2 regions of the Pseudomonas sp. NPDC090592 genome follow, and region 1 is predicted to be linked to the other one. Evidence: predicted binding sites of a transcription regulator. Region 1 holds the regulator's gene; the other holds the start of a gene.
What was found. Region 1 encodes sigma-54, which starts transcription at its own class of promoters, with help from an activator protein. Its sites were predicted from a motif close to ANTGGCATNNANNTTGCTNT; they were not measured.
Positions count from the first base shown of each region.

Region 2: a site for sigma-54 is predicted at 1,817-1,836, ahead of nirB (nitrite reductase large subunit NirB). Genes of this name have one in related genera too.

Region 1 covers NZ_JBIVXJ010000015.1:100,391-104,733, reverse strand. Annotated here, with positions in the region: gene lptA (lipopolysaccharide transport periplasmic protein LptA) at 1-73, shown strand, start outside; gene lptB (LPS export ABC transporter ATP-binding protein) at 74-799, shown strand; gene ACIQUI_RS15665 (RNA polymerase factor sigma-54) at 976-2,469, shown strand; gene hpf (ribosome hibernation-promoting factor, HPF/YfiA family) at 2,549-2,857, shown strand; gene ptsN (PTS IIA-like nitrogen regulatory protein PtsN) at 2,870-3,334, shown strand; gene rapZ (RNase adapter RapZ) at 3,337-4,191, shown strand; gene ACIQUI_RS15645 (HPr family phosphocarrier protein) at 4,211-4,343, shown strand, end outside.
Region 2 covers NZ_JBIVXJ010000026.1:56,050-60,392, forward strand. Annotated here, with positions in the region: gene nirB (nitrite reductase large subunit NirB) at 1-1,691, opposite strand, end outside; gene ACIQUI_RS21150 (molybdopterin-dependent oxidoreductase) at 1,996-4,343, opposite strand, start outside.

The DNA of each region.
Region 1 (4,343 bases):
TCGCGGTGGCAACGTGACCTCACCGCGTCAGCGTATCGACATGGTGATCCAGCCCAAGAAGAAGGCCGAGTAAATGGCAACCCTCAAAGCCCAGCACCTGGCCAAGAGCTACAAGGGGCGTCAGGTGGTACGTGACGTCAGCCTGTCGATCGACAGCGGCCAGATCGTCGGCTTGCTCGGCCCCAACGGTGCCGGCAAGACCACCTGCTTCTACATGATTGTCGGGCTGGTGCAGGCCGAGCAGGGCCGCGTGCTCATCGACAACCTCGATGTCAGCCACCAGCCCATGCACGGCCGCGCCCGCGCCGGCATCGGCTACCTGCCGCAGGAAGCTTCGATCTTCCGCAAGCTGTCGGTGGCCGACAACATCATGGCCATCCTCGAGACCCGCAAGGACCTCGACCGCGAAGGCCGGCGCAAAGAGCTGGAAAGCCTGCTGCAGGAATTCCACATCAGCCACATCCGCGATAACCTCGGCATGAGCCTCTCCGGTGGTGAACGCCGCCGCGTAGAGATTGCCCGCGCCCTGGCGACCGCGCCCAAGTTCATCCTGCTGGACGAACCATTTGCCGGTGTCGACCCGATCTCGGTCGGCGACATCAAGCAGATCATCCACCATCTCAAGGCCAAGGGCATCGGTGTACTCATCACCGACCACAACGTGCGTGAGACCCTGGATATTTGCGAAACCGCCTATATCGTCAATGATGGCCGCCTGATCGCTGAAGGCGATGCCGAGACCATCCTGGCCAACGACCTGGTGAAAGAGGTTTACCTGGGCCACGAGTTCCGGCTCTGACCCCGGCACATGCCTGGAGTACTGGCAGATCGCCCTGAAACCGGGGCTAAAGTTGTTACAGTGCTCTAGGCAAACGCTACAATTTAAGGCATAAAACTTGCTTGATCTGGCGCCCTGGCGCCCTCGTGTAGTGGATGGCGCATGCGCGCCGGCGAACAAGGTATTAAGCCCCAGCCATGAAACCATCGCTCGTCCTAAAAATGGGCCAGCAACTGACGATGACACCGCAGTTGCAACAGGCCATCCGCCTGCTCCAGCTTTCTACCCTGGACCTCCAACAGGAAATCCAGGAAGCGCTGGAGTCGAACCCGATGCTCGAACGTCAGGAAGACGGCGAGGACTTCGACAACAGCGACCCGATGGCGGACAACGCCGAGAACAAACCGGCCGCCGAAGTCCAGGACAACAGCTTCCAGGAGAGCACTGTCAGTGCCGACAACCTGGAAGACGGTGAGTGGAGCGAGCGCATCCCCAACGAGCTTCCGGTCGACACCGCCTGGGAAGACATCTACCAGACCAGCGCCAGCAGCCTGCCGAGCAACGATGACGACGAGTGGGACTTCACCACCCGCACATCGGCCGGCGAGAGCCTGCAAAGCCACCTGCTGTGGCAGCTGAACCTGGCGCCGATGTCCGACACCGACCGCCTGATCGCCGTTACCCTGATCGACAGCATCAACGGCCAGGGCTACCTGGAAGACACCCTCGAGGAAATCTGCGCCGGTTTCGACCCGGAGCTGGATATCGAGCTGGACGAGGTCGAAGCGGTGCTGCACCGCATCCAGCAGTTCGAGCCAGCCGGCGTCGGCGCCCGCAACCTGGGCGAATGCCTGCTGCTGCAACTGCGCCAATTGCCCGCCAATACCCCGTGGATGACCGAAGCCAAGCGCCTGGTCACTGATTTCATCGACCTGCTCGGCAGCCGTGACTACAGCCAGCTGATGCGCCGCATGAAAATCAAGGAAGACGAGCTGCGCCAGGTGATCGAGCTGGTGCAAAGCCTGAACCCGCGCCCCGGTTCGCAAATCGAGTCCAGCGAGCCTGAATACGTGGTACCTGACGTCATCGTGCGCAAAGACAGCGAGCGCTGGCTGGTGGAGCTGAACCAGGAAGCCGTCCCGCGCCTGCGCGTCAACCCGCAGTACGCCGGCTTCGTCCGCCGTGCCGATACCAGCGCCGACAACACCTTCATGCGCAACCAGTTGCAGGAAGCGCGCTGGTTCATCAAGAGCCTGCAAAGCCGCAACGAAACCCTGATGAAGGTTGCCACGCAGATCGTCGAGCACCAGCGCGGCTTCCTCGACCACGGTGACGAAGCGATGAAGCCCTTGGTGCTGCACGACATCGCCGAAGCGGTAGGCATGCACGAGTCGACCATTTCGCGGGTGACCACGCAGAAATACATGCACACACCGCGTGGCATCTACGAGCTGAAATACTTTTTCTCCAGCCACGTCAGCACCTCCGAAGGCGGAGAATGCTCGTCCACAGCGATCCGCGCGATCATCAAGAAACTGGTTGCCGCGGAAAATCAGAAAAAGCCATTGAGTGACAGCAAGATCGCTGGTTTACTGGAGGCACAAGGCATCCAGGTAGCCCGTCGCACCGTCGCCAAGTACCGCGAGTCCCTCGGCATCGCACCGTCGAGCGAGCGCAAGCGACTGATGTAGCGCCTGAGATGTGCCACAGCGTTTGTGGGGCAGGTGCAAGACCTGCCTCTTTATGCACGGGCAACAAAGGAGAAGCTGTATGCAAGTCAACATCAGTGGACACCATGTAGAAGTCACCCAGCCACTGCGCGATTACGTGCTCGAGAAGCTCACTCGCGTGGAGGGCCACTTTGACAAGATCACCAACGCGCAGGTCATCCTGAAAGTCGAGAAGCTGCAGCAGAAGGTCGAGGCGACCCTGCAGATTCCGGGCGGCGAGGTGGTTGCCAATGCCGAACACGAAGACATGTATGCAGCGATCGACGCCATGGCCGACAAGCTCGACCGCCAACTGAAAAAACACAAGGAAAAACAGCAAAGCCTGCTGCAAGGTGCAGCTGCCCGCTGATCCCCCTCATCCATGATCCGACTTGAAACCATCCTGACCCCCGGCCGTTCCCTTGTGAACGTGCCGGGCGGCAGCAAGAAGCGCGCCCTGGAAAAGGTCGCCACCGTCATCGCCGAACAAGTGCCAGAACTGGAGATGCAAGACGTCTTCGAAAAGCTGGTCGCCCGGGAAAAACTCGGCTCGACCGGTTTCGGCAATGGCATCGCCATCCCGCACTGCCGGCTTGAAGGTTGCACCTCCCCGGTCAGCGCCCTGCTGCACCTTGAAGCCCCAATCGATTACGACGCCATCGATGGCGCACCCGTGGACCTGCTGTTCGTCCTGTTGGTGCCCGAAGCTGCCACCGATGCACACCTGGAACTGCTGCGCCAGATTGCCAGCATGCTCGATCGCAAAGAGGTTCGTGATCGCCTGCGTGCCGCCAGCAGTGACGAGGCCCTGTACCAGGTTGTCCTGGACGTACAGAACGAGCACTGAACATGCGCCTGATCATTGTCAGCGGCCGGTCCGGCTCCGGCAAGAGCACCGCCCTCGATGTCCTGGAAGACAACGGTTTCTACTGCATTGACAACCTTCCCGCCGGGCTGCTGCCGCAGTTGGCGGAAGAAGCACTGATCAACACCGAACTGCTGCAACCGAAGGTTGCCGTGTCGATTGACGCACGCAACCTGCCTAGCCACCTGACGCGCTTCCCCGAATTGCTCGAAGAAGCCCGTGCGCGCAACATCCAGTGCGATGTGTTGTTCCTGGATGCCGACGAAGACATGCTGCTCAAGCGCTTCTCGGAAACCCGCCGACGGCATCCACTGACCAATGCCAATCGCTCGCTGGCCGAAGCGATCCGCGTCGAAAACGAACTTCTGGGCCCGATCGCCGACCTGGCCGACCTGAAGATCGACACCACCAGCCTCAACCTTTATCAGTTGCGTGATTCGATCAAGCTGCGCCTGCTCAACCAACCCGAGCCTGGCACCGCGTTCCTGGTCGAGTCGTTCGGCTTCAAGCGCGGCATGCCGGTCGATGCCGACCTGGTGTTCGATGTGCGCTGCCTGCCCAACCCCTACTGGAAGCCCGAGCTGCGCGAGCACTCTGGCCTCGACCAACCGGTTGTCGAGTACCTGGCCGCACAGCCGGATGTCGAAGACATGTACAACGACATTTCCAGCTACCTGCTCAAATGGTTGCCCCGCTTCGCTGCCAGCAACCGAGCCTACGTCACCATTGCCATTGGCTGCACCGGCGGCCACCACCGTTCGGTGTACATCACCGAACGCCTTGGTCAACAGCTGCAGCAATCCCTGAAAAACGTCCAGGTCCGCCACCGCGACCTCTAGCCCAAGGATCCGCCCCACGATGCCCGCCCGCGAAATCACCATCATCAACAAGTTGGGTCTGCATGCCCGGGCGGCAGCCAAGTTCGTCGGCGTCGCCGGCCGCTTCCCCTGTGCAGTCAGGGTGGGCCGTGCGCCGGACAAGCTGGTGGATG
Region 2 (4,343 bases), on a different contig from region 1:
ATGTTGGCCATGAAGGTGTCGTTGGTGTCCTGCAGGGGCACCAGCGCCGGGTCCATGATCGGCTGGTTCCAGCACGAGGCGAGGATGTTGCCGACCGCCGGCTTGCAGATGTCACAGCCTACGTGGCCCTTGCCGTGGCGTTCGAGCAGTTCGCTGAAGGTGCGGATACCTTCCACGCGCACCAGCCCGTACAGCTCCTGACGGGTGTAACCGAAGTGTTCGCACAGGCTCTTGTCTACCGCAACACCACGGGCGGTCAGTTCGTGCTCGAACACCTGCTTCAGCAGCGCCGCGCAACCTCCGCAACCGGTGGCGGCCTTGGTGCAGCCCTTGACCGCAGCCAGGTCGCTGCAGCCGCTGTCGATGGCAGCGCAAACCGCGCCTTTGCTGACGTTGTGGCACGAGCAGATGGTCGCGCTGTCGGGCAGTGCATCGGCGCCCAGGGCCGGCGCGCCACCGCCTTGCGGCAGAATCAGCGCGGCCGGGTCGGCCGGCAGGGTAATGCCGTTCTGGGCGTATTGCAGCAGGGTGTCGTAGTAGCTGTTGTCACCCACCAGCACCGCGCCGAGCACATGCTTGCCGCTGGCATCCACCACCAGCCGGCGGTAGGCGCTGTTGGCTTCGTCGATGAAGCGGTAACTGCGCGCACCTGGCGTGGCGCCATGGGCATCGCCAATCGAGCCGACATCCACGCCCAGCAACTTGAGCTTGGTCGACATGTCGGCGCCGGTGAACGCAACTGCCGCCTCCCCCATCAGCAACGCAGCCAGGTTGCGCGCCATGCTGTAGCCCGGGGCAACCAGGCCGAACACGCTGCCGTTCCACGAAGCGCACTCGCCAATGGCAAAGATGCGCGGGTCGCTGCTGCGGCAATGGTTGTCGATCACGACCCCGCCACGCGTGGCGATGTCCAGGCCACAGGCTCGGCCCAGGGCATCCTGCGGGCGAATACCGGCAGAGAACACGATCAGGTCGGTTTCCAGGTGCTCACCGCCGTCGAAGTTCATGCGGTAGCGGTACCCTTCACCCGCGCTGATCGACTGGGTGGCACGTGACAGGTGCACACCCACGCCCAGCGCCTCGATCTGCGCCTTGAGCGCGGCACCGCCCTCGCCGTCCAGCTGTACCGGCATCAAGCGCGGGGCAAACTCCACCACATGGGCTTCCAGGCCCAGCGACTTGAGCGCGTTGGCGGCCTCCAGGCCGAGCAGGCCACCGCCAACCACCACGCCACGGCGGGCACTGGCAGCGGCGGCGCGGATGCCGTCGAGGTCGTCGAGCGTGCGGTAGACCAGACAGGCGTTGCCGCTGGAGCCTTCGATCGGCGGCACGAAGGGATAGGAACCGGTGGCCAGCACCAATTGGTCATAGCCATAACGGCCTTCGGCGGTAACCACCTCGCAGCGCTCGCGGTCGATTGCCAGCACGGCCTCACCGAGGTGCAGGTGCACGCCATTGGCGGTGTAGAAATCGTGCTCGCACAGGGCCAGGGTTTCGGCACAGCTGCCGCCGAAGTACTCGGACAGGTGCACGCGGTCGTAGGCGCGCTGGCGCTCTTCGCCGAACACCCGCACCTCGAAGCGCTGCAAGGCGCCACGGCTGACCAGTTGCTCGACACAGTGGTGGCCGACCATGCCGTTGCCGACGATGACCAGGCGCTCTCGTTGCCCGCTGCTCGCTGTTGCCTTCATATGCCGATCCTCGATCAAAAAAAAAGCGCCTGGAGCCGAAGCTCCAGGCGCCTTTGCCTGTATTCATCACGGTAGGGGGCCCGGGTTGATCGCCATTGATCAGTGGGCTTTGTTGTATCTGGGGTAAAGCAGGGAGTGTGCCAAGCCTGTTTCCTGTGCTGGCCTCTTCGCGGGCACGCCCGCTCCCACAGGGATCTCCACGGTTTTCCAGGTTTGCGCTGTACCTGTGGGAGCGGGCGAGCCCGCGAAGAGGCCGGCACTGTCAATGCACATTCAAAGTGCACAACACCCCAACTTGGAGCACTCAGTACACATCCCGCCGATAACGCCTGGCCTTGCCCAGATCGTCGACATAAGCCGCAGCCGCCGCTACATCCATCCCGCCATGCTCGGCCACGATCACCCGCAACGCCGCATCCACATCCTTGGCCATGCGCTGCGCATCACCACACACATAGAAGTACGCCCCCGCCTGCAGCCATTGCCACAGCTGTGCGCCCTGCTCGATCATGCGCTGCTGCACATAGATCTTCTCCGCCTGGTCACGCGAAAACGCTGTGTCCAGGCGCAAGTGCCCGGCTTTCTGCCAGGCTTCCAGCTGCTCTTGGTAATAAAAGTCGGTGGCCGCGTACTGCTCACCGAAGAACAGCCAGTTGCCGCCTTGCGCCCCGCGCGCCTCACGCTCTTCGAGGAAGGCGCGGAAAGGGGCGATACCGGTACCGGGGCCGACCATGATCACCGGCACATTGTCGTCCTCCGGCAGGCGAAAATGCTTCGAAACCTGCGGGAAGATCGCCACCTTCAGCGCCTGCGCACGGTCGGCCAGGAAGCTTGAGCACACCCCCTTGCGTTCGCCATAGCGCACCGTCGACACCGTCAAATGCACCTGCTGCGGATGCGCCAGCGGACTGGAGCTGATCGAGTAGAGACGCGGCTGCAACGGTTTGAGCAACGCCAGCCAACTGGCCAGTGGCAACTGCTGGGGAAAGGCGCGCAGCACATCGACCAGTTGCCGCCCCCACAGCCAGTCCTGCAGCTCGGCCTTGCACTCGGGTTGCAGCAGCCGCTGCAGATCGGGCGCATTGCCTGCGAATGCCTGAAGTTGTTGCGGGGTGACCTTGGCAATTTCCAGATGGCTGCGCAGGGCTTCGGCCAGTGGCATGGCAGGCTGGCCCTTCAGCTCGACCATGACCTGACCATCGAGCTGCATCAGCGCCAGCAGTTCCTCGACCAGGGCCGGGCAGTTGCACGGCCACACGCCCAAGGCATCACCGGCGGCATAAGTGAAGCCGCTACCGCTCAGGTCGAAGACCATCTGGCGGGTTTCCTTGCTGGCACCGGGGCCGTTGAGCAGGCGGTTTTCCAGCAGGCTGGCGGCCCAGGGTTGCTGTTTGCTGTAGGCCGTCACAGCCGCAGGTTCAGTTGCCGGCTGCGGCGCTGCGACGCTGCCCAGCGACGGCAGCAAAGCGTCGAGCCAGCCGGCGAAGGCTTCGTCGAAGTCCGGCTCGCAGTCCACCCGTTGCAACAGGCGCCGCCCACCCAGCTCGGCCAGGCGCTGGTCGAGCTTGCGGCCAAAACCGCAGAACTGGTCGTAACTGGAGTCGCCCAGGGCCAGCACGGCATAAGACAGCTCGGCGCAGTGGGCGCCCTCCTCGCCCTGCAACGCCTGCCAGAATGCCCCGGCGCTGTCGGGCGCGTCGCCATCGCCAAACGTGCTGGCGATCAGCAGCACGCTGGCGGCGCCTTGTAGCTGGCGCGGGCTGACCGCCTCCATGCAACTGAGCTGCACGTCCAGGCCGGCACCGCGCAAGTGTTCAGCACAGCGCTGGGCCAACAGCTCGCCGTTACCCGTCTGCGAGGCCCACAGCACTTGATGCCGTGGTGCCGACAACGCCGCAGCGGGTAACACCGTGGGCTGGGCAAACAGACCGGCAAGCAAGCCGTCGACGAACAACCGGCGGCTGGCTGCCAACGGTGCACTGGCCGGCAGGCTGGGCAGGCCATCGGCACGGCTCTGCTCCAGGCCCAGCAGGAAACCTTGCAGGTAATGACGCTCTTCCTCGGCCAGCACCGGGGCTGGCAGGGTGTCCAGGCCAAGCAGACGAGACAGGGTGGCAGTCGGCATATGGGCTGGCTCCGCAATGGCAGTGTTCAGTTCAAGGGCTTCGATACGCTCGCCTGCAACCCGTTCCAGGGCCACGGCGCAGTGTTTGAAGGCGGGCTGCAGCGACAACGGGTCGACCGCATCGCAGGTAACGGCATTGATTGCCAGTTGCTCGCCGACCAGGTCGTTCCAGTGGAACGGCGCAAAGCAGTTGCCGGGCATGACCCGGTCGCTGAGGCGTGCCGGCAGCACGGCACGGCCGCGACGAGAGCGAATGGCCACCTGGTCTTTTTCAGCAACGCCCAGCCGGGCGGCATCTTCGGGGTGGATTTCGACGAAGGGGCCGGGCTCCAGCTTGTTCAACGACGGCACCTTGCCGGTCTTGGTCAGGGTGTGCCACTGGTGCTGCACACGGCCGGTGTTCAACACCATGGGGTAGTCGTGATCCGGCAACTCGGGTGCCGGCAACCAGGGCCGGGCGAAGAAGCGGGCCTTGCCGCTGGCGGTGGGAAAGGCCAGCGCCGGGCGCTCACCCTCACTATCGTGGA